Regions from separate parts of the Variovorax sp. OK605 genome, predicted to be linked through region 4. Evidence: predicted binding sites of a transcription regulator. Region 4 holds the regulator's gene; each other region holds the start of a gene.

Region 1 (4,676 bases), on a different contig from region 4:
TGCAGCGCCATTGGAGAACTGGCGCAGGCCCGGGTCAAGCAAACGCAATAAAGTTGCCGCCAGCGAAACTTTTCAAGGGAAAACCCGGAACCCCGGGCCGGGCATCGCGGCGTGCTTCAGGGCACGCGGTGCTGCCAGTAGCGCGCGTGGCGCTCGCGCTCGCAGCCCAGTTCGCCGGGTGCGGTGCTGCGCCAGTGCGCGGCGCCGCAGCGCGGGCTGTCGGCCACCCGCACGCCGCGCGCCGCATAACGCGCCAGCACCTCGGCCGTGGGATGACCGAAGCGGTTGCGATAGCCGGCCTGAACCAGCGCAATGCGCGGGCCGACCGCATCGAGGAAGGCGTCGCCCGACGAGGTCTTGCTGCCGTGGTGAGGCACCAGCAGCAGGTCGGCGCGCAGCGCGCCGGGCACGCGCGCGACCAGCGCGGCCTCCTGCAGCCGCTCGATGTCGCCGGCCAGCAGCGCCGTCGCGCGGCCGTTGCCGATGCGCAGCACGCACGACACCGCGTTGGGCTTGGTGAGGTTGCGGTAGTCGGCATCGAACGGGTGGAGCACCTCGAAGTGCACGCCGTCCCAGCTCCAGCGCTGCCCCGCTTCGCAGCGCCGCGCCGGACGCACGGCCTGCAGCGGGTGCGTGGCCTCGATGGAGCTCAGCAGCGCGGCCTGCGGCTGCATCGCGAGCACGGCGGGCGCACCGCCGGTGTGGTCGGTGTCGCGGTGGCTCAGCACCAGCAGGTCGAGCCGCTCGCCGAGGGCACGCAGCAGCGGCACCAGCACGCGGTGGCCGGCGTCGCTCTCGAGGTTGTAGCGCGGGCCGGTGTCGTACAGCAGGCTGTGCGAAGCGGTGCGCACCAGCACGGCATTGCCCTGCCCGATGTCGGCCCCGAGCAGTTCGAACTCGCCCACCGCGGGCCGCGGCGGCTGCCACAGCAGCACCGGCAACAGCAGCGGCACGCCGAGCCCGCGCACCGACCACGGCAGCCGCATGGCGAGCAGCGCGCCACCCGCCACGCCGGAAGCCGCCATCCACCAGGGCGGCGCGGCCATCGACAGCGTGGCGTACGGCCAGGCCGCCAGCCATTGCAGCAGCACCGTCAGCCACTGCACGGCGCGCGCGGCCAGGTCCCACAGCGGCGCCACCGCCACCCCGAGCATGGCCAGCGGCGTGATGACCAGCGTGACCCACGGAATGGCGACGGCATTGGCCAGCAGGCCCACGAGCGAGACCTGCTGGAACAGCAGCAGGCTCAACGGCGTGATGGCAAGCGTGATGACCCATTGCTCGCGAAAGAACTGCCAGAGGCGCCACGATGCGCCGGACAGGCCCGACCTCTTCTCGCCCGGCACGGAGGCATCGGTGGCGAACAGCACGCCCACCGCCACGAAGCTGAGCCAGAACCCGGCCTGCATCAGCGCCCACGGGTCGGCCGCCACCACCACGGCCGCGGTCAGCAGCCACACGTGCGGCCACGGCCAGCGCCGGCCGGTGAGGCGCAGCAAGGCGACCGCCGCGAGCATCCATACCGTGCGCTGCGAGGGCACGCCCCAGCCGCTGAAGAGCGCGTAGAGCGCGGCCAGCAGCACGCCGCCGGCCAGCGCGGCCTGTTGCGCGGGCACGCGCAGCATGAGCCGCGTGCTGCGCCGCCAGAGCCACCCGACGACGTGGGTGGCGAGCCAGGCGAACATCGTGATGTGCAGACCGGATATCGACATCAGGTGGGCGACACCCGTGGCGCGGAACACGTCCCAGCCGGCGCGGTCGATGGCACCCTGGTCGCCGGTGACCAGCGCGGCGATCACGCCGGCCTGGTTGCGGTCGGGCACGCGCTGGAACACGGCGTCGCGCACGGCTTCCCGCGCGCGCTCGACGGGGTGCAGCCATGTCGTGGCGAGCAAGGCGGGAGGCGCGTCGCGTGCGCCGGTGCGCACGTAGCCGCTGGCATGCAGGCCCTGCTCCCACATCCACAGTTCGCTGTCGAAGCCATGCGGGTTGCGGTTGCCATGCGGCGCCTTGAGCCGCACGGTGAAGCGCCAGCGCTCGCCGGCGTGCGCGATGGTGACCAGGTCTTCGGCATACCAGCCGAGCGCGACGCGGTCGGGCACGACCGGCGGTGCGCCATCGGTACCGTTTTCCTGTTCCGCGGGGTCGGTCCATCGGGCCGATTCGACATCCAGGCGGAACCGCGCGCCGGATTCGTTGTGCTGCGGCATCTCGGCCACCACGCCGGTGACCTGCACGCTGCGCCCTTCGAGCGCGGGCTGCAGCGCACCCTGCACATAGGCCGTGGCGCGCCACCCCGCGAGCCCCGCGCCGGCCAGGGCGCCGCACACGAACGCCATGGCCATCCACCGCCGTGACAGTCGTCGCGGCCATGCCAGCCCCACGGCGGCCACGAGCAACAACAAGGCACAGGTCCAGGCCGGCCACAACACCGATTGCTGCAATTGCAAGGCCGCTCCCAACAGCGAACCACCCATCGCAGCGAAGGCCCCCGCGCCCCCCACGGCACCGCCGGACGCGCGCAACGGCGTCAACAAAGGACCTCGAGACCCATGATGCAAACCCTCCCCCAAGTCACGCTCAGTGGCGCGTTAATTGCTTGGCATCTGGGCTAGTATGCGTCTCATCAGAGACATCTTTTCGATGCAATCTCGCAGTACTGCACACAAAAACGCATGTCCATTCACGCCGCTCTCCACCACGTCACCCATTACAAGTACGACCGCCTGGTGCAGCTGGGCCCACAGGTCGTGCGCTTGCGGCCCGCGCCGCATTGCCGCAGCAACGTCATCTCGTACTCGCTGCGGGTCGAGCCGGCCGAGCACTTCGTCAACTGGATGCAGGACCCGTTCGCCAACTACCAGGCGCGGCTGGTGTTCCCCGAGAAGACGCGCGAGTTCAAGGTCACGGTCGACCTGGTGGTCGAGATGGCGGTCTACAACCCCTTCGACTTCTTCCTCGAGCCGCAGGCCGAGAACTTTCCGTTCAAGTACACCGCCTCGCAGGCCGAAGAGCTCGCGCCCTACCTCGTGGCCGACCCGGTCACGCCGCTGGTGGAGGCTTACCTCGACAAGGTCGACCGCAAGGAGCAGCGCACCATCGACTTCCTGGTCGGCCTCAACCAGCAGGTCCAGAAGGACGTCAACTACCTGATCCGCATGGAGCCCGGCGTGCAGACGCCGGAAGAAACGCTCACCAACGGCAGCGGCTCCTGCCGCGACTCGGGCTGGCTGCTGGTGCAGCTGCTGCGCCACATGGGGCTGGCCGCGCGCTTCGTCTCGGGCTACCTGATCCAGCTCACGCCCGACGTGAAATCGCTCGACGGCCCCAGCGGCACCACGGTCGACTTCACCGACCTGCACGCCTGGTGCGAGGTGTTCCTGCCGGGCGCCGGCTGGATCGGCCTGGATGCCACCTCGGGCCTGATGGCCGGCGAAGGCCACATTCCGCTCGCCTGCACGCCCACGCCCTCGAGCGCGGCGCCCATCGAAGGCGTGATGGACGAAGCCGAGGTCGAGTTCGGCCACGAGATGAAGGTCACGCGCATCTACGAATCGCCGCGCGTCACCAAGCCCTACACCGAAGAGCAATGGGCCGAAGTGCTGGCCCTGGGCGACGCGGTCGACGCGCGCCTGAAGGCCGGCGACGTGCGCCTCACCATGGGCGGCGAACCGACCTACGTGGCCACCAGCGACCGCGACGCGGCCGAATGGAACACCGACGCGCTCGGCCCCACCAAGCGCGGCTACGCCACCGAGCTGGTCCAGAAGCTGCGCGCCGAATACGGCAACGGCGGCTTCCTGCACTTCGGCCAGGGCAAGTGGTACCCGGGCGAGCAGCTGCCGCGCTGGGCGCTGTCGATCTTCTGGCGCGCCGACGGCCAGACGCTGTGGCACGACCCCGCGCTGTTTGCCGACGAGCGCTTCCCCACGCACTACACGAGCGAGGACGCGCGCCGCTTCACCACGCTGCTGGCGCACAAGCTCGGCCTGACCGAGCGCTACATGCAGCCTGGCTACGAGGACATCTACTACTACCTCTGGCGCGAACGCCGCCTGCCGGTGAACGTCGACCCCTTCGAATCGAAGCTCGACGACGAACTCGAACGCGTGCGCCTGCGCCGCGTGTTCACGCAGAAGCTCGACGCGGTGATCGGCTACATGCTGCCCATCGAGCCCGGCAATGCGAACCGCGACGCGCCGCCGCTCGAAGGCCCGGCCTGGAAGACCGGCCCCTGGTTCCTGCGCGACGACCGCCTGTACCTGATTCCGGGCGACTCGCCCATGGGCTACCGCCTGCCGCTCGACTCCCAGCCGTGGGCCAGCAAGGGCGACTACCCCTACCTGATCGAACGCGACCCGACCGCGCCGCGCGGCGCGCTGCCGACCTCGGCGGACTACCGCGCGCGCTATGCCGTGGGTGCGGGCGCGGGCGGCGCGAACGGTGCGGGCGCCGGCGGCCTGGGCGACGTGCCCTACGCCTTCGGCACGCCGCCGGTGGTGCCTGCGTCGCTGCGCATGCAGGTGCCGGGCAGCGCCGCGAATGCGGCCGACCCGTCGGCGTCGGATGCGTCCGATGCGTCTCGTGCATCGGATGCTTCCGATGCCGCCTCCCCGGCCACGCGCCAGCCGTTGCGCGGCGAATCGGCCCACTGGGTCACGCGCACCGCGCTGTGC
Region 2 (4,676 bases), on a different contig from region 4:
GCGCTGGCGCGTGACGGGGTCGTTCACCGCGGTCTTCCATTCGCACTGGTAGGTGTCGACCACGCGCTGCATCTGGGTCTCGAGCTCGCCGCCCAGGCCCAGCGTGTCCTGCAGCAGCACGCCCTTGAGGTAGTCGAGGCCGCCTTCGAGGTTCTCGCGCCAGGTGCTGGTGCGCTGCAGGCGATCGGCCGTGCGCACGTAGAACATCAGGAAGCGGTCGATCAGGCGGATGAGCTCGGCCTTGGTGAGGTCGCTCGCGAGCAGCTCGGCGTGGCGCGGCTTCATGCCGCCGTTGCCGCACACGTACAGGTTCCAGCCCTTGTCGGTGGCGATGATGCCCACGTCCTTGCCCTGTGCCTCGGCGCATTCGCGGGTGCAGCCCGACACGCCGAACTTGATCTTGTGCGGCGCGCGCAGGCCCTTGTAGCGGTTCTCCAGCGCCACGGCCAGGCCCACGCTGTCGTCCACGCCGTAGCGGCACCAGGTCGAGCCGACGCAGCTCTTCACCGTGCGCAGCGACTTGCCGTAGGCATGGCCCGACTCGAAGCCGGCCGCGATCAGCTCTTCCCAGATGGCGGGCAACTGCTCCACGCGCGCGCCGAACATGTCCACGCGCGCGCCGCCGGTGATCTTGGTGTACAGGCCGTACTTCTTGGCCACCTGGCCCACGGCGATCAGCCCGTCGGGCGTGACCTCGCCGCCCGGCATGCGCGGCACCACCGAGTAGGTGCCGTCCTTCTGGATGTTGCCCAGGAAGTAGTCGTTGCTGTCCTGCAGGCCGGCCAGGTCTTTCTTGAGCACGAACTCGTTCCAGCACGACGCGAAGATGCTCGCGGCGGTGGGCTTGCAGATGTCGCAGCCCAGGCCCTTGCCGTGCTTGGCCAGCAGGGCGGCGAAGCTGCGGATCTCGCCCACGCGCACCAGGTGGTACAGCTCCTGGCGCGAGTAGGGGAAGTGCTCGCACAGGTGGTTGTCGACGGCCATGCCGCGCTTGGCCATTTCCATCTTCATCACCTGCGTGACCAGTTGCACGCAGCCGCCGCAGGTGGCGCCGGCCTTGGTGCAGGCCTTCATCTCGGCGCTGGTGCACACGCCCTGGCCCACGGCTTCGCAGATCTGGCCCTTGGTGACGTTGTTACACGAGCAGATCTGCGCGGTGTCGGGCAGCGCGTCCACGCCCAGGCCCGGCCTGGCCTTGCCGTCGCTGGACGGCAGGATCAGGAACTCGGGGTCGGCCGGCAGCGCGATGCCGTTGAGCGCCAGCTGCAGCAGCGTGCCGTACTCGGCGGCGTCGCCGACCAGCACCGCGCCCAGCAGCTGCTTGCCGTCCTCGCTGACGACGATCTTCTTGTAGACCTGCTTGCGCTCGTCGATGTACTGGTAGGCGCGCGACTTCGGCGTCTTGCCGTGCGCGTCGCCGATGCTGGCCACGTCCACGCCCATCAGCTTGAGCTTGGTGCTCATGTCGGCGCCGGTGAAGGCGGCGTCGTCCTGCCCGGCGATGTGCCTGGCGGCCACGCGGGCCATGTCGTAGCCTGGCGCGACGAGGCCGAAGGTCTGCTCGTTCCACGAGGCGCATTCGCCGATCGCGTAGATGTCGCGGTCGCTGGTGCGGCAGTGGCTGTCCACCGCCACGCCGCCGCGCGGGCCGACGGCCAGCACGCTCTGGCGCGCCAGTTCGTCGCGCGGGCGGATGCCGGCGGAGAACACGATCATGTCGGTCTCCAGGTGCGTGCCGTCGGCGAACACCATGCGGTGGCGGGCGGTGGCGCCGTCGGTGATCTCCACGGTGTTGCGCCCGGTGTGCACATGCAGGCCCAGGTCCTCGATGCTGTTGCGCAGCGCGCGGCCGCCGCCTTCGTCGACCTGCACGGCCATCAGGCGCGGCGCGAACTCCACCACGTGGGTTTCCAGGCCCATGTCGCGCAGCGCCTTGGCGCATTCCAGGCCCAGCAGGCCGCCGCCCACGACCACGCCGCTGCGCGACCTGGCGCCGCAGGCCTTCATGGCCTCGAGGTCCTCGATGGTGCGGTAGACGAAGCAGCCGGGGCGGTCGCGGCCCGGCACGGCGGGCACGAACGGGAAGGAGCCGGTGGCCAGCACCAGCTTGTCATAGGGGATCACCTCGCCGTCGGCGGTGGTGACGGTGTTGTTGCGCCGCTCGATGGCCGCGGCGCGGGCCGCCAGGCGCAGCGTGAAGCCGCTGCGCTCGAAGAAACCGGGCTCGACCAGCGACAGGTCTTCGGCCGTCTTGCCGGCGAAGAATTCGGACAGATGCACCCGGTCGTACGCCGGGCGGGGCTCTTCGCACAGCACGGTGACCTGTGCATTCGCGACGCCGAGCTCGTGGAGTTGCTCGAGGAACTTGTGGCCGACCATGCCGTGGCCGATGACTGCGATCTTCATTGGGGGTCCTGCACGCAACCGGTCCGGGAAGCCGTGGCCCGCTGAACGCTGTCTGTAGATGGACAGCTGCAGTGGAGCCCCCGCGACGGAACGGATGCGAAATTGGGTTGGAGCGGACGAACCGGCGGCGTGGGGCCATCGGCTCGCTCGAACCCCGCCGTCGTTAGCGGAGGCACTGTGACCCGCCATCAAGTCAGCGGGTCTACGCTCGTGTCCAGCAATATCCGTGCCGCCGCAAAAACCGCCTGAAAGCCGTGTCCGCGCCCGGTCGCGCACCGAAATCGCACCGCCGCCGGCACCGCGCGCACGGGCGTCGTGCGCCCTGGCCCGGCGCGCGTCTCTGCATTGGTGCGCCCGGCGAAGGGGCGTCAATCGGTGCCGAACGCGGGTGCGCGGGGCTTTTCCGTATGCTCAGGGGGCCTGCAACGCGGGGGCGACCGCCCCCACCATCTCCCCCTACAACCTGCCAACCTGCTGAACCAGCCATGTGCGGCTCCGAACTCCATTCCCTTCCCGACGGTGTCCAGCGCGTCTCGCGCGTGCTCCAGGACGCCGGCCATCCCCATTCGCCGCGCATGCTCGACGACGCCTGCCGCACCGCGCAGCAGGCGGCCGACGCGCTCGGCATCTCCGTCGGGCAGATCGCCAAGAGCATCATCTTTCGCCGCAAGAGCGACGAGGCGGCGGTGCTGGTCATCACCTCGGGTGACAAGCGCGTCGACGAGAAGAAGGTCGATGCGCTGGTCGGCAAGACCGGCCGCGCCGACGCCGACTTCGTGAAGTCGCGCACCGGCTTCACCATCGGCGGCGTGTCGCCCGTGGGGCACGTCACCAAGCCCGTGGTGCTGATCGACCGCGAGCTGTTCCGCTTCGAGGAGATCTGGGCCGCCGCGGGCCATCCGCATGCGGTGTTCCAGCTGCGCCCGCAAGACCTCGAGAAGCTCACCGGCGCGCCGGTGGCGGACGTGGTGTGAATTTCGACACCGCTGAAACACTGGCCGAACGCGCCGTGGCCGTGCAGGGCGCGGCCGACGCCGTGCCTTCGCCCTGCACCTCGGTGTGCCGCATGGACCGCCTGAGCGGCTTCTGCGAAGGCTGCCTGCGCACCATTCCCGAGATCGCGGGCTGGAGCAAGATGGAAGACGAGACGCGGCGCCACGTGTGGCGCGCGATAGAGTTGCGCGCACGTGCCGGCATCTGGCGCGTGCCTGGAGACACCCCCGCATGAAGCACATCGACTTCTACCTGGACTTCATCTCGCCCTACGCGCACCTCGCGTTCGAGCACCTGCCCGAGGCGCTCGAAGGCCTGAGCTACAGCGTGGCCTACAAGCCGGTGCTGCTGGGCGCGCTGCTCAAGCAGCACGGCCAGCTCGGCCCGGCGGAGATTCCGTCCAAGCGCAGCTGGACCTACCGCCACGTGCTGTGGCTGGGCCACACGCACGGCATTGCCATCGAGATGCCGGCCTCGCACCCCTACAACCCGCTCGCGCACCTGCGGCTCGCGCTGTCGACCGGCGACGACGGCACCGTCAGCCGCCTCGTGGCCGAGACCGTGTTCCGCCACGTGTGGCGCGGCGGCGAGGAAGCGGGCGACGCCACGCGCCTCGCCGCGCTCACCGCGCAGCTCGCGCCCCGGCGCGACGCCAACAGCGACGAGAGCAAGGCGCTGCTCAAGCGCAACACCGACGAGGCGCTGCAGCGGGGCGTGTTCGGCACGCCGGCCTGTGTGGTCGATGGCAGGCTGTTCTGGGGCTTCGACGGCCTCGCGATGCTGCGCGCCTACCTGTCGGGCGACGCGTGGTTCGACGGTCCGCAATGGACCGGCGCCGACCAGCGCCCCTCGTTGCTGCGCAACAAGCCTTGAGCACATGGCTGCACAGCAAGGCCTGAGCACTTTGCTGCACGGCAGCAGGGTCTGAGGACAAACCCGAGCAGGCCTCCGATTTCTTACAAGCTGAAACGCGCCGCGCGGGTTTCACCTTAATTCGTAAGCGTCGGTTCAGTTTCGCGCAAGGCTCGGGTCAGTCGTGCCTCCAAGAATGCCTCACGGTCGTCCGGATATCGGGCGCCGCACGAACGCATACACACAGGAGACGACAAATGGCAGCCACACTAGATTCACGGGGAGTGCCGCATCCGGCCCCCCGGCCCATGTCAGCGGAGGAGAAGAAGGTCATCTTCGCTTCGTCGCTCGGCACCGTGTTCGAGTGGTACGACTTCTATCTCTACGGCTCGCTGGCCGCGATCATCGCGAAGCAGTTCTTCAGC
Region 3 (4,676 bases), on a different contig from region 4:
GCCGCGCGCCGCTCGGCCAGCGCCTGCGCCGCGTTGTGCGCGATGTTCAGCGTGGCCTGGATGAGCTGCTCGCGGTCGCCGCGAAACTCGGGAATCGAGACGTCGAAGTCGCGCTCGATGTGCAGGTCGCGCGGGAACTCCGCGAGGATGACGGAGCGTACGCGCTCGCACACCTCGTGGATGTTCACGTCGCCCACCACGTGCGGGCGCCGGTGCGGCGCCAGCAGCCGGTCGACCAGCGTCTGCAGCCGGTCGGCCTCGTGGATGATGACCTGGGTGTATTCGATGAGGTCGCGCGACTCGACCTCCATCTGAAGCAACTGCGCCGCGCCGCGGATGCCGCCCAGCGGGTTCTTGATCTCGTGCGCGAGGTTGCGGATGAGTTCCTTGTTGGCCTGCGCCTGGTCGATGAGGCGCTCCTCGCGGTCCTGGCGCACCTGCTGCTCCAGCGGCGACATCTCGATGATGAGTTCGCCCTTCTTGTCGCCGTGCGCCAGCGTCACCTGCACCGGCATCAGCTCGTGGTTCACGCGGCGCAAAAAGGCCTCGTAGCGCAGCGTTGCAAAGTCGTTGCTGCTGGCGCCATCGAGGGCCGTGCGCAGCACCTGCGGCTCATGGAAACATGCGCCGAACTGGGAACCCTCGAGCGTGCGCCGCGAGGTGCCCAGTGCGTCTTCGAGACCTGCATTGGCAAACAGCACGGAGCCGTCGCTGTTGACCACCGCGATCAGCGTGGACAGCAGGTCGAAGGACTGGAAGCGCAGGTTGGCGCCGTTCGCCTTCTTCCCGAACACCATGTTATTGGGGCTGCTTGACGGGCAGGCGGCCGATTTCGCGGCGGATGCCGGCGATGTCGCTCTCGTTGCGCGCCAGCTCGGCCTTCATTTCGGCAACACGGTCCAGGTACTTCTGGTAGTTCTTGCCTTCGCTGCCCTGCTTCTCGGGCTCGCCGTTGTTGTATTCCTTCTGCAGCTCGGCCTGGCGCGACTCGGCCTTCTTGAGCTCGGACTCGAGCACCGAGCGCGCCTCGCCGTCGCGGGCACGCTGGTCGACGCCTTCGACGCGCGGGCTGCCGGCCGGCGCACGCGCCGCGGAAGAGCCCGACGACGATGCGGAGCCGCCGCCCGAAGGCTTGGTGCCTTGCACGACCGTCACGTTGCCGCCTTCGAGCAGCTTGCAGCCCTTTTGCTGGGCCACGGAGGCGTTGTTGGTGTATTCGTTGCCGCAGCGCCAGACGCGTTCTTGCGCGAGCGCCGGCAGCGCGATCAGGGATGCGGCCAGGAAAATGAGAGAAGCAGTCTTCATGTGTATCGGGTGGATGGCGCGACAAAGGCGCATTTTCGTGCAATTCGACGCCACTGGTGACAAGATGTTCCGCCCCCATGAAAAAGGACGGCCGAGGCCGTCCTTTCGACTTACATCCCCTCGGAAGGCCGAGGGGAATGGCTGCGTCGCCGTGGCGATTACAGCGAGTAGTACATGTCGAACTCGACGGGGTGCGTCGCCATGCGGAAGCGCGTGACTTCCTGCATCTTCAGTTCGATGTACGCGTCGATGTAGGCATCGGTGAACACGCCGCCCTTGGTCAGGAACGCACGGTCCTTGTCCAGGTATTCCAGGGCCTGGTCGAGGCTGTGGCACACGGTCGGGATCAGCGCGTCTTCTTCCGGCGGCAGGTGGTACAGGTCCTTGCTGGCGGCTTCGCCCGGATGGATCTTGTTTTCCACGCCGTCGAGGCCGGCCATCAGCAGCGCGGCGAAGCCCAGGTACGGGTTCATCAGCGGATCGGGGAAGCGCGCTTCGACGCGGCGGCCCTTGGGGTTGGCCACGAACGGAATGCGGATCGAGGCCGAGCGGTTCTTGGCCGAGTAGGCCAGCTTCACCGGGGCTTCGAAGCCGGGGACCAGGCGCTTGTAGCTGTTGGTGCCGGGGTTCGTGATGGCGTTCAGGGCACGTGCGTGCTTGATGATGCCGCCGATGTAGTGCAGAGCGAAGTCGCTCAGGCCGGCGTAGCCGTCGCCTGCGAACAGGTTCTTGCCGTCCTTCCAGACCGACTGGTGCACGTGCATGCCGGAGCCGTTGTCGCCGACGATGGGCTTGGGCATGAAGGTGGCGGTCTTGCCGTAGGCGTGGGCCACGTTGTGGATCACGTACTTCTGCAACTGGACCCAGTCGGCGCGCTGGACCAGCGTGCTGAACTTGGTGCCGAGTTCCATCTGGCCGGCGTTGGCCACTTCATGGTGATGCACTTCGACCGGGATGCCGAGCGATTCGAGCACCAGGCACATTTCCGAACGCATGTCCTGGAAGCTGTCGACCGGAGGAACCGGGAAGTAGCCGCCCTTGACCGCCGGACGATGGCCGGTGTTGCCGTGTTCGTATTCCTTGTCGGTGTTCCACGAGGCTTCTTCGGAGTCGATCTTCACGAAGCAGCCCGACATGTCGTTCTTCCAGCGAACGCCGTCGAACACGAAGAATTCGGGTTCCGGACCGAAGAAAGCGGTGTCGCCCAGGCCCGAAGCCTTCATGTAGGCTTCCGCGCGCTTGGCGAGCGAACGCGGGTCGCGCTCGTAGGCCTTGCCGTCGGCGGGGTCGATGACGTCGCAGGTCAGGATCATCGTCGTCTCTTCGAAGAACGGATCGATGTTCGCGGTATTCGGGTCGGGCATGAGCTGCATGTCCGAAGCTTCGATCCCCTTCCAGCCGGCGATGGACGAGCCGTCGAATGCGTGGCCCGAGGTGAATTTGTCTTCATCGAAATGAGACACGGGCACGGTCACGTGCTGCTCTTTGCCGCGGGTGTCGGTGAAGCGGAAGTCGACGAACTTGACCTCGTTTTCCTTGACGAGCTTGAGTACATCGGCGACGGTCTTTGCCATCAGTTTCTCCTGAGTTGGATGGTGGTTAGGAATACGGGGACGAGGGATGCAGTTTCTGTGCCATTGTCACCTCAGGCGATGAGGCTTTGGTGAACACTGCAAACCCCAAATAAAGGCAGTAATTCCCTATTTTGGTGCGATTGAAATTAACGCACCAATTCAGGGCCAAGCTTCGCATCGAAACCGTGCAGGCCTTCGATCAGCTGCGCATAGGCCGCATCGAGCCGGCCGGGGTCGCCCTTCACGCCCAGCTCGATATGACGGCCATATTCGGGGTGATCGACGCTCGGCAGGCTGAACACCTTGATGCCGGCGTGCTGGTCTTCGATGGCCTGCATCAGCGGGGTCAGGGTGGCCTCCATGGCACCGAAAACGATCACGGACTTCTCGGCGACCGCGTTTCGGGTGAAAAGATCGGCGTAGCGGCCGTCGAGCACGGACTCGACCATCGGCCAGGCCATGACCGGGAAACCCGGCACGAAATGCACGTCGCCGACGCTGAAGCCGGGGATCTTGTTGTACGGGTTGTGGATGAGCGCGGCGCCCTGCGGAAACACGCCCATGTTGAGCCGGTGCACGTTGTCCGACCGGTCGGGCTCGTAGGGCACGCCCTGCTCGCGCGCCGTGTCCTGCATGCGCTCGCGGATCAGCAGCTCGGCCTCGGGGTGCAGCGCGAGTGGCACGCCCAGCGCCTTGGCCGCGCACTGGCGGGTATGGTCGTCGGGCGTGGCGCCGATGCCGCCGGTCGAGAAGACGATGTCGCCCGAGGCGAAGGCGCGGGCGAGCGCGGCGGTGATGCGCGCCGGCTCGTCGCCGACGTACTCGGCCCAGCTCAGCTGCAGGCCGCGCGCGGCGAGCAGCTCGATGACCTTGGCCATGTGCTTGTCGGCCCGCTTGCCGGAAAGAATCTCGTCGCCGACGACGATGAGACCGAATGCGCGTGTCATGGTGAACCCCATTGAGAAAGAGCGGCCCGGTTGGCTTGCGCGGTCTGCGCGGCCTCCAGGGCCGGCATGCCGGTCGCGCCCGACGCCGCGGCCGCCGCGCGCTGCGCGCGCAGTTGCGCGAGCGCGTCGAGGCAGTAGTGGGCGAACCAGAGCGCCGAGAAGGCGAAGACCAGTGTGTAGATCCAGATGGCGATCGGCACCAGCACGAAGAAGGCGGCGGCAAACAGCAACCCCGACGCCCAGACGATGCTCGGCGCGGCGCCCAGGTAGCCGCACAGCACGCCGACGCACAAGAGCGGCACGCGGTGCGCGCGAATCAGCGCGGCGCGCTCCTCGGGGTTGGCGTGCTCGGCCAGCGCGTCGAAGCTCATCACGCGGTAGGTGAGCCAGCCCCAGATCAGCGGCGGAAGAATGAGCACCAGCGGCGGAATGAGCCACAGCGGCATCGACACCACCAGCGCAACCAGTGCCAGCACGGTGACGCCGAGCGAGCGCATCACACTGCCGAAGAAAGAGGCGCCCTTCTTCTGCTCGAGCGAGGGAAAGCGCCGTTCGGCCACCAGCTTGGTGAGCGCCGGCGCCATGAAGCCGGCCACGATGAGCAGGCAGATCACCACGATCAGCGGCGTGGCCGCCAGCACCACGACCATCGGCGCGAGCACGCCGGTGATATCGCCGGAGAACAGCCGGCCGATCCAGGCCCAGAAGCTCGAGAGCAGCGGCCAGGCGTCGAGTGCGCCGTGCGTCCAGGCCACCGCGCCATCCCAGAAGAAGTACCCGAGCCCGGCGGCCAGCACCACCATCAGGCCCAACGGCAGGAGCGACAGCACGATCACGCGCGGCAGCATGC
Region 4 (4,676 bases):
CTTTTCGGCTTGGCCACCCAGGTCAGCAACCCGAAGACGGCGGTGGTCTACGCCAGCATCTTTGCCGCCTTCCTGCCGCACGACGTGCCGCTCGCCTTGGCATTGGCGGTGCCGGCCGTCATCTTCTGCATCGAGACCGGCTGGTACACCGTGGTGGCGCTGGCCCTGTCGTCGGCGGCGCCGCGCTCGGCCTACCTGCACTACAAGGTCTGGATCGACCGCGTGGCCGGCGGCGTGATGGGGCTGCTGGGCGTCCGGCTGGTGTGGTCGGCGGTTCGCGGCAACTAGCGCCGGCCCGGACCGCGCAGCCTAGAGCAGGCTCTCCGGCGTCAGCGGCGCCAGGATCTCGAGCATGGTGCGGTCCCAGAAGCCCGAGTCGGGCTCCTCGGTCAGCACGGTGAGCTTGCCGGCCTCCTCGCTGGTCCATTCGATGCGCGACTCGTTGCTGCCCTCGGCAAAGCGCAGCCGGTAGGCGCCCTGCTGCTTGAGCACGTCGAGCAGCTTGAGCATCTGCTGCGCCATTTCGGGGCTGTGGATGATCAGGCCGATCTCGGTATTGGCCGACTCCGAGCGCGGATCGAAATTCATCGACCCCACGAACAGCGTGCGCCGGTCGATCACCGCCGACTTGGCGTGCAGCCGGCCCACCGAGGTGCCGAACAGCCCCAGCCGCACGCTGCGCCGGGTGCGCGTGGAGCTCAGCTCGTACAGGTCGGCGCCCAGCTTGAGCATGTCCGGGCGGTAGCGCCGGTAGGCGGTGTGCACCAGCGGCTCGTCGGTGGCGGCCAGCGAATTGGTGACCACGCTGATCTTCACGTCGCGCCGGCGGATCTCGCGCATCACTTCCAGCCCCGTGGCGCCCGGGATCAGGTACGGCGAGACGATGGTCACCTCGGCGCGCGCACGGCGCATCTGCTCGACCACGTTGTAGCGCACGCTGTCCACGTCCAGCAGCGGCACGCCGCCGTACGAGGCGGTCTTGCCGATCACGCGGTCGGGCGAATCGGCGTAGGCCTCGGCCAGGGTCCAGATCAGGTTGAGCTTGCCGCTGTCCAGGTCGTCGGCCATCGGGCTGTAGCCCAGCAGGTCGTTGGGCGCGGGCGGCGGCGGGGGTGGCGTGGTGCCGGGCGCGGTGGCGGCCTCGAAGCGGCGCTGCAGCTCCTCGCGCGACAGGTCGCTGGCCACGACCGACGCCACCGGCCGCACGTAGACGCTGTTCCAGTACTGGTCGAACAGGCTGCCCAGCCGCGGCATCAGCGCGCCGGTGACGAAGGTGTCCAGGTCGAGGAAGTTCTCGCCCGCGGTGCGCCGGAAGTACTGGTTGCCGATGTTGCGTCCGCCCGCCACCGCCATCGCGCCGTCGGCGATGAACAGCTTGTTGTGCATGCGCCGGTTCACGCGGCTGAAGTCGAACAGCGACGCGGTGAAGCGCTTCAGGATGCTGCCGCGTCCGGCCGGGAACGGGTTGAACAGGCGCAGCTCCACGTTGGGCGTGGCGGCGAAGCCGCGCAGCAGCTCGTCCTCGCCCGAGGTGTAGAGGTCGTCCATGAGCAGCCGCACGCGCACGCCGCGCAGCGCGGCGTCGCGCAGGGTGCGCAGCAGGTAGCGGCCGGTCTCGTCGTTCTCGATCTGGTAGTACTGCACGTCGAGCGTGCGCTGCGCGCGGCGGGCCAGCTGGATGCGGGTGTCGAAGGCGAAGTCGCCGCCGGGCATCAGGCGAAAGCCGCTCAGGTCGGGGTCGGGCTGGGCAGCCAGCGCGATCTTGCCCAGCGCGGTGTCGGCCGACGCGGCCATGGCCTTGGTGGGCGGGCGCGGGGCCTCGTCGGGCAAGGTGGCGCAGCCGGAAAAAAACAGCACGGCAAGCAAAGCCGACATCCAATGCCCCCAGCGCGACATCGGGCGACGGCTCATCGGCGGCTTTCTACAGCGCCTTGCGCAGGTTGGCGGGGGCGATGCGCAGCGCTTCGCGGTACTTGGCCACGGTGCGGCGCGCGCACTCGATGCCCTGCTCCTTCAGCATCTCGGAGATCTGGCTGTCCGACAGCGGCTTCTTGATGCTCTCGGAGCTCACGAACTGCTTGATCAGCGCGCGCACCGCGGTGCTCGACGCGTTGCCGCCGGTCTCGGTGCCCAGCGCCGAGCCGAAGAAGTACTTGAGCTCGACCGTGCCGTACGGCGTGGACATGTACTTGGCGGTGGTCACGCGCGAGATGGTCGACTCGTGCAGGCCCAGCTCGTCGGCGATCTCGCGCAGCACCAGCGGGCGCATGGCGAGCTCGCCGTGCACGAAGTAGCTCTTCTGCCGCTCGACGATGGCGTTGCTCACGCGCAGGATGGTGTCGAAGCGCTGCTGGATGTTCTTGATGAACCAGCGCGCCTCCTGCAGCCGCTGCGACAGCGCCTGGCTGCCCTCGCCCTTGTGCGCTTTGAGCGCGCCGGCGTAGATGTCGTGCACGCGCAGGCGCGGCATGACCTCGGGGTTCAGCATGACGCGGAACTTGATGTTGGTGCCGCGGCCCGTCTTGGTGACGATCACGTCGGGAATGACGATGTTGCGCTCGACGTCCACGAAGCGCCGGCCTGGCTTGGGCTCCAGGCGCGCGATGATCTGCAGCGCCGAGCGCACCAGCTCCTCGTTGGTGCGGGTGAGCGTGGCCAGCCGCTTGAAGTCGCGCCGCGCGAGCAGCTCCATCGGCAGCTTGCAGATGGCGATGGCGGTCTTGCGGACCAGCGCTTGGTCGTCGCTCTCGTCCTCGCTGGCCAGCGCGCGCAGCTGGATGCTCAGGCATTCGCCCAGGTCGCGCGCGCCGACGCCGGCGGGCTCCAGGCTCTGCAGCAGGCCCAGCGCCACCTGGAAGTGGTGCACGAGGTCGTCGAACTGGTCGTTGTCGTCGCCGGCCAGGCCCGAGGCCAGCGCGGGCAGCGAGTCTTCGAGGTAGCCGTCGTCGTTGAGCGATTCGATCAGGAAGCGCAGCGCGGCGTTGTCGTTCTCGTTCAGCCGCAGGCTCAGCGCCTGGCGGTGCAGGAACGACTGCAGCGACTCCTGGCTGCGCGCGAGCTCGGTGGCGTCGGCGCGTTCGTCGTCGCCCAGGTTGTTCTGGCGCGCGGGCGCGTCGCTGCCCCACTCGCTGTCGTCGGGCGCCGCCATGTCGACGGTGCCGTCGCCTTCCCAGTCGGGCTCGCGCTCGGTGATTTCGGCGGCCGGGCCGTCGGACTCCGTGCTGCTGGTGCTGGTTTCCGTGGACGTGCTGGAGGTGCTTGCGGATGGAGTGAAGTCGCCCTCGCCGCCATCGGCGCTGTCGCCTGCGTCATCGCGCGGCACCGGCGCATCGGCCGTGTCGAGCCCGAACTCCTCGCGCGCCGCCTCTTCCGCGGTGCGCTCCAGGAACGGGTTCTCGTCCAGCATCTGCTCCACCTCCTGGCTCAGTTCGAGCGTGGAGAGTTGCAGCAGCCGAATGGACTGCTGGAGCTGGGGCGTCAGCGCAAGATGCTGCGAGACGCGAAGGGACAGCCCTTGCTTCATGGAGAACCCGACCCTCCCTTACATCCGGAAGTGCTCGCCGAGGTACACCCTGCGTACTTCGGCGTTGTCGACGATCTCCGAAGGCGTGCCTTGTGCCAGCACGTGCCCGTCGCTGATGATGAACGCGTGGTCGCAGATGCCCAGCGTCTCACGCACGTTGTGGTCGGTGATGAGCACGCCGATGCCACGTTCCTTCAGGAAACTGATGATCCGCTGGATCTCGATCACCGCGATCGGGTCGATACCGGCAAAGGGCTCGTCCAGCAGGATGAAGCGCGGCTGGGTGGCCAGCGCGCGCGCGATCTCGACGCGGCGGCGCTCGCCGCCCGACAGCGCCAGCGCGGGCGAATCGCGCAGATGGTCCACGCGCAGGTCGGCCAGCAGCTCGGACAGGCGCTCTTCGATGTGCTGCTTGGACAGCGCCGCCATCTTGCCGTTGGCGTCGGGCTCCTGCTGCAGCTCGAGCACGGCGCGCACGTTTTCCTCGACCGTGAGCTTGCGGAAGATCGAGGCTTCCTGCGGCAGGTAGCTCAGGCCCATGCGGGCGCGGCGGTGGATCGGCATGTGGGCGATCGGCTCGCCGTCGATGGTGATGTCGCCCGCGTCGGCACGCACCAGCCCGACGATCATGTAGAACGAAGTGGTCTTGCCCGCGCCGTTCGGCCCGAGCAGCCCGACGACTTCGCCCTTCTGCACGTCGAGAGAGACGTCCTTCACGACCGTGCGGCTGCCGTAGCTCTTCTTCAGGCCGCGCGCGACCAGGCGGCTGCCCGGCGTGCCGTTGGCGTCCTGCGTTCCAGCGGTTTCGATCACTTGCGGGTTTCTCCCTCGTCACTGAGCGTGGTGCTCGGGCGCAGGCCCTTGCCGGGCGCCGGGGTGGGTGCCGGCGGCGGCGCCTTGGCACCGGCCGGAGCGCCCGGAACGGCAGCGCCGGGCGCGGTCGCGGCCTTGGGGGTCAGGATGGTCTTCACGCGGCCACCCGGGGTGGACGCGTTGACGGCGGTGTTCGGCGGCACGGTGGAACCGTTGACCGTGTAGGTGTCGTTGCTCTGGTCGTAGACGATCAGCGCGCCCTGGCTCTCGTCGTTCGGCGTGGCGCCGAGCAGGCGGCGCATCACGGCGTTGCGGATGAACTTGACGTTGTCGGCGCGGC

The links. Region 4 encodes sigma-54, which starts transcription at its own class of promoters, with help from an activator protein. Its sites were predicted from a motif close to TGGCANGNAANCTGCTTT; they were not measured.
Region 1: the regulator sigma-54 is predicted to act here: its motif matches at 2,585-2,602, upstream of BM013_RS38185 (transglutaminase family protein).
Region 2: the regulator sigma-54 is predicted to act here: its motif matches at 2,621-2,638, upstream of nirB (nitrite reductase large subunit NirB).
Region 3: the regulator sigma-54 is predicted to act here: its motif matches at 2,925-2,942, upstream of glnA (type I glutamate--ammonia ligase).

The regions. Positions count from the first base shown of each region.
Region 1 covers NZ_FOWL01000027.1:45,573-50,248, forward strand. Annotated here, with positions in the region: gene BM013_RS38180 (DNA internalization-related competence protein ComEC/Rec2) at 117-2,477, opposite strand; gene BM013_RS38185 (transglutaminase family protein) at 2,676-4,676, shown strand, end outside.
Region 2 covers NZ_FOWL01000010.1:225,034-229,709, reverse strand. Annotated here, with positions in the region: gene nirB (nitrite reductase large subunit NirB) at 1-2,406, opposite strand, end outside; gene BM013_RS25925 (YbaK/EbsC family protein) at 2,892-3,380, shown strand; gene BM013_RS25920 (DUF1289 domain-containing protein) at 3,377-3,634, shown strand; gene BM013_RS25915 (2-hydroxychromene-2-carboxylate isomerase) at 3,631-4,272, shown strand; gene BM013_RS25910 (MFS transporter) at 4,509-4,676, shown strand, end outside.
Region 3 covers NZ_FOWL01000002.1:592,986-597,661, reverse strand. Annotated here, with positions in the region: gene glnL (nitrogen regulation protein NR(II)) at 1-797, opposite strand, end outside; gene BM013_RS07170 (hypothetical protein) at 799-1,305, opposite strand; gene glnA (type I glutamate--ammonia ligase) at 1,464-2,879, opposite strand; gene BM013_RS07160 (competence/damage-inducible protein A) at 3,026-3,826, opposite strand; gene BM013_RS07155 (EI24 domain-containing protein) at 3,823-4,676, opposite strand, start outside.
Region 4 covers NZ_FOWL01000004.1:158,870-163,545, forward strand. Annotated here, with positions in the region: gene BM013_RS12270 (LysE family translocator) at 1-288, shown strand, start outside; gene BM013_RS12275 (phospholipase D family protein) at 310-1,911, opposite strand; gene rpoN (RNA polymerase factor sigma-54) at 1,922-3,523, opposite strand; gene lptB (LPS export ABC transporter ATP-binding protein) at 3,542-4,336, opposite strand; gene lptA (lipopolysaccharide transport periplasmic protein LptA) at 4,333-4,676, opposite strand, start outside.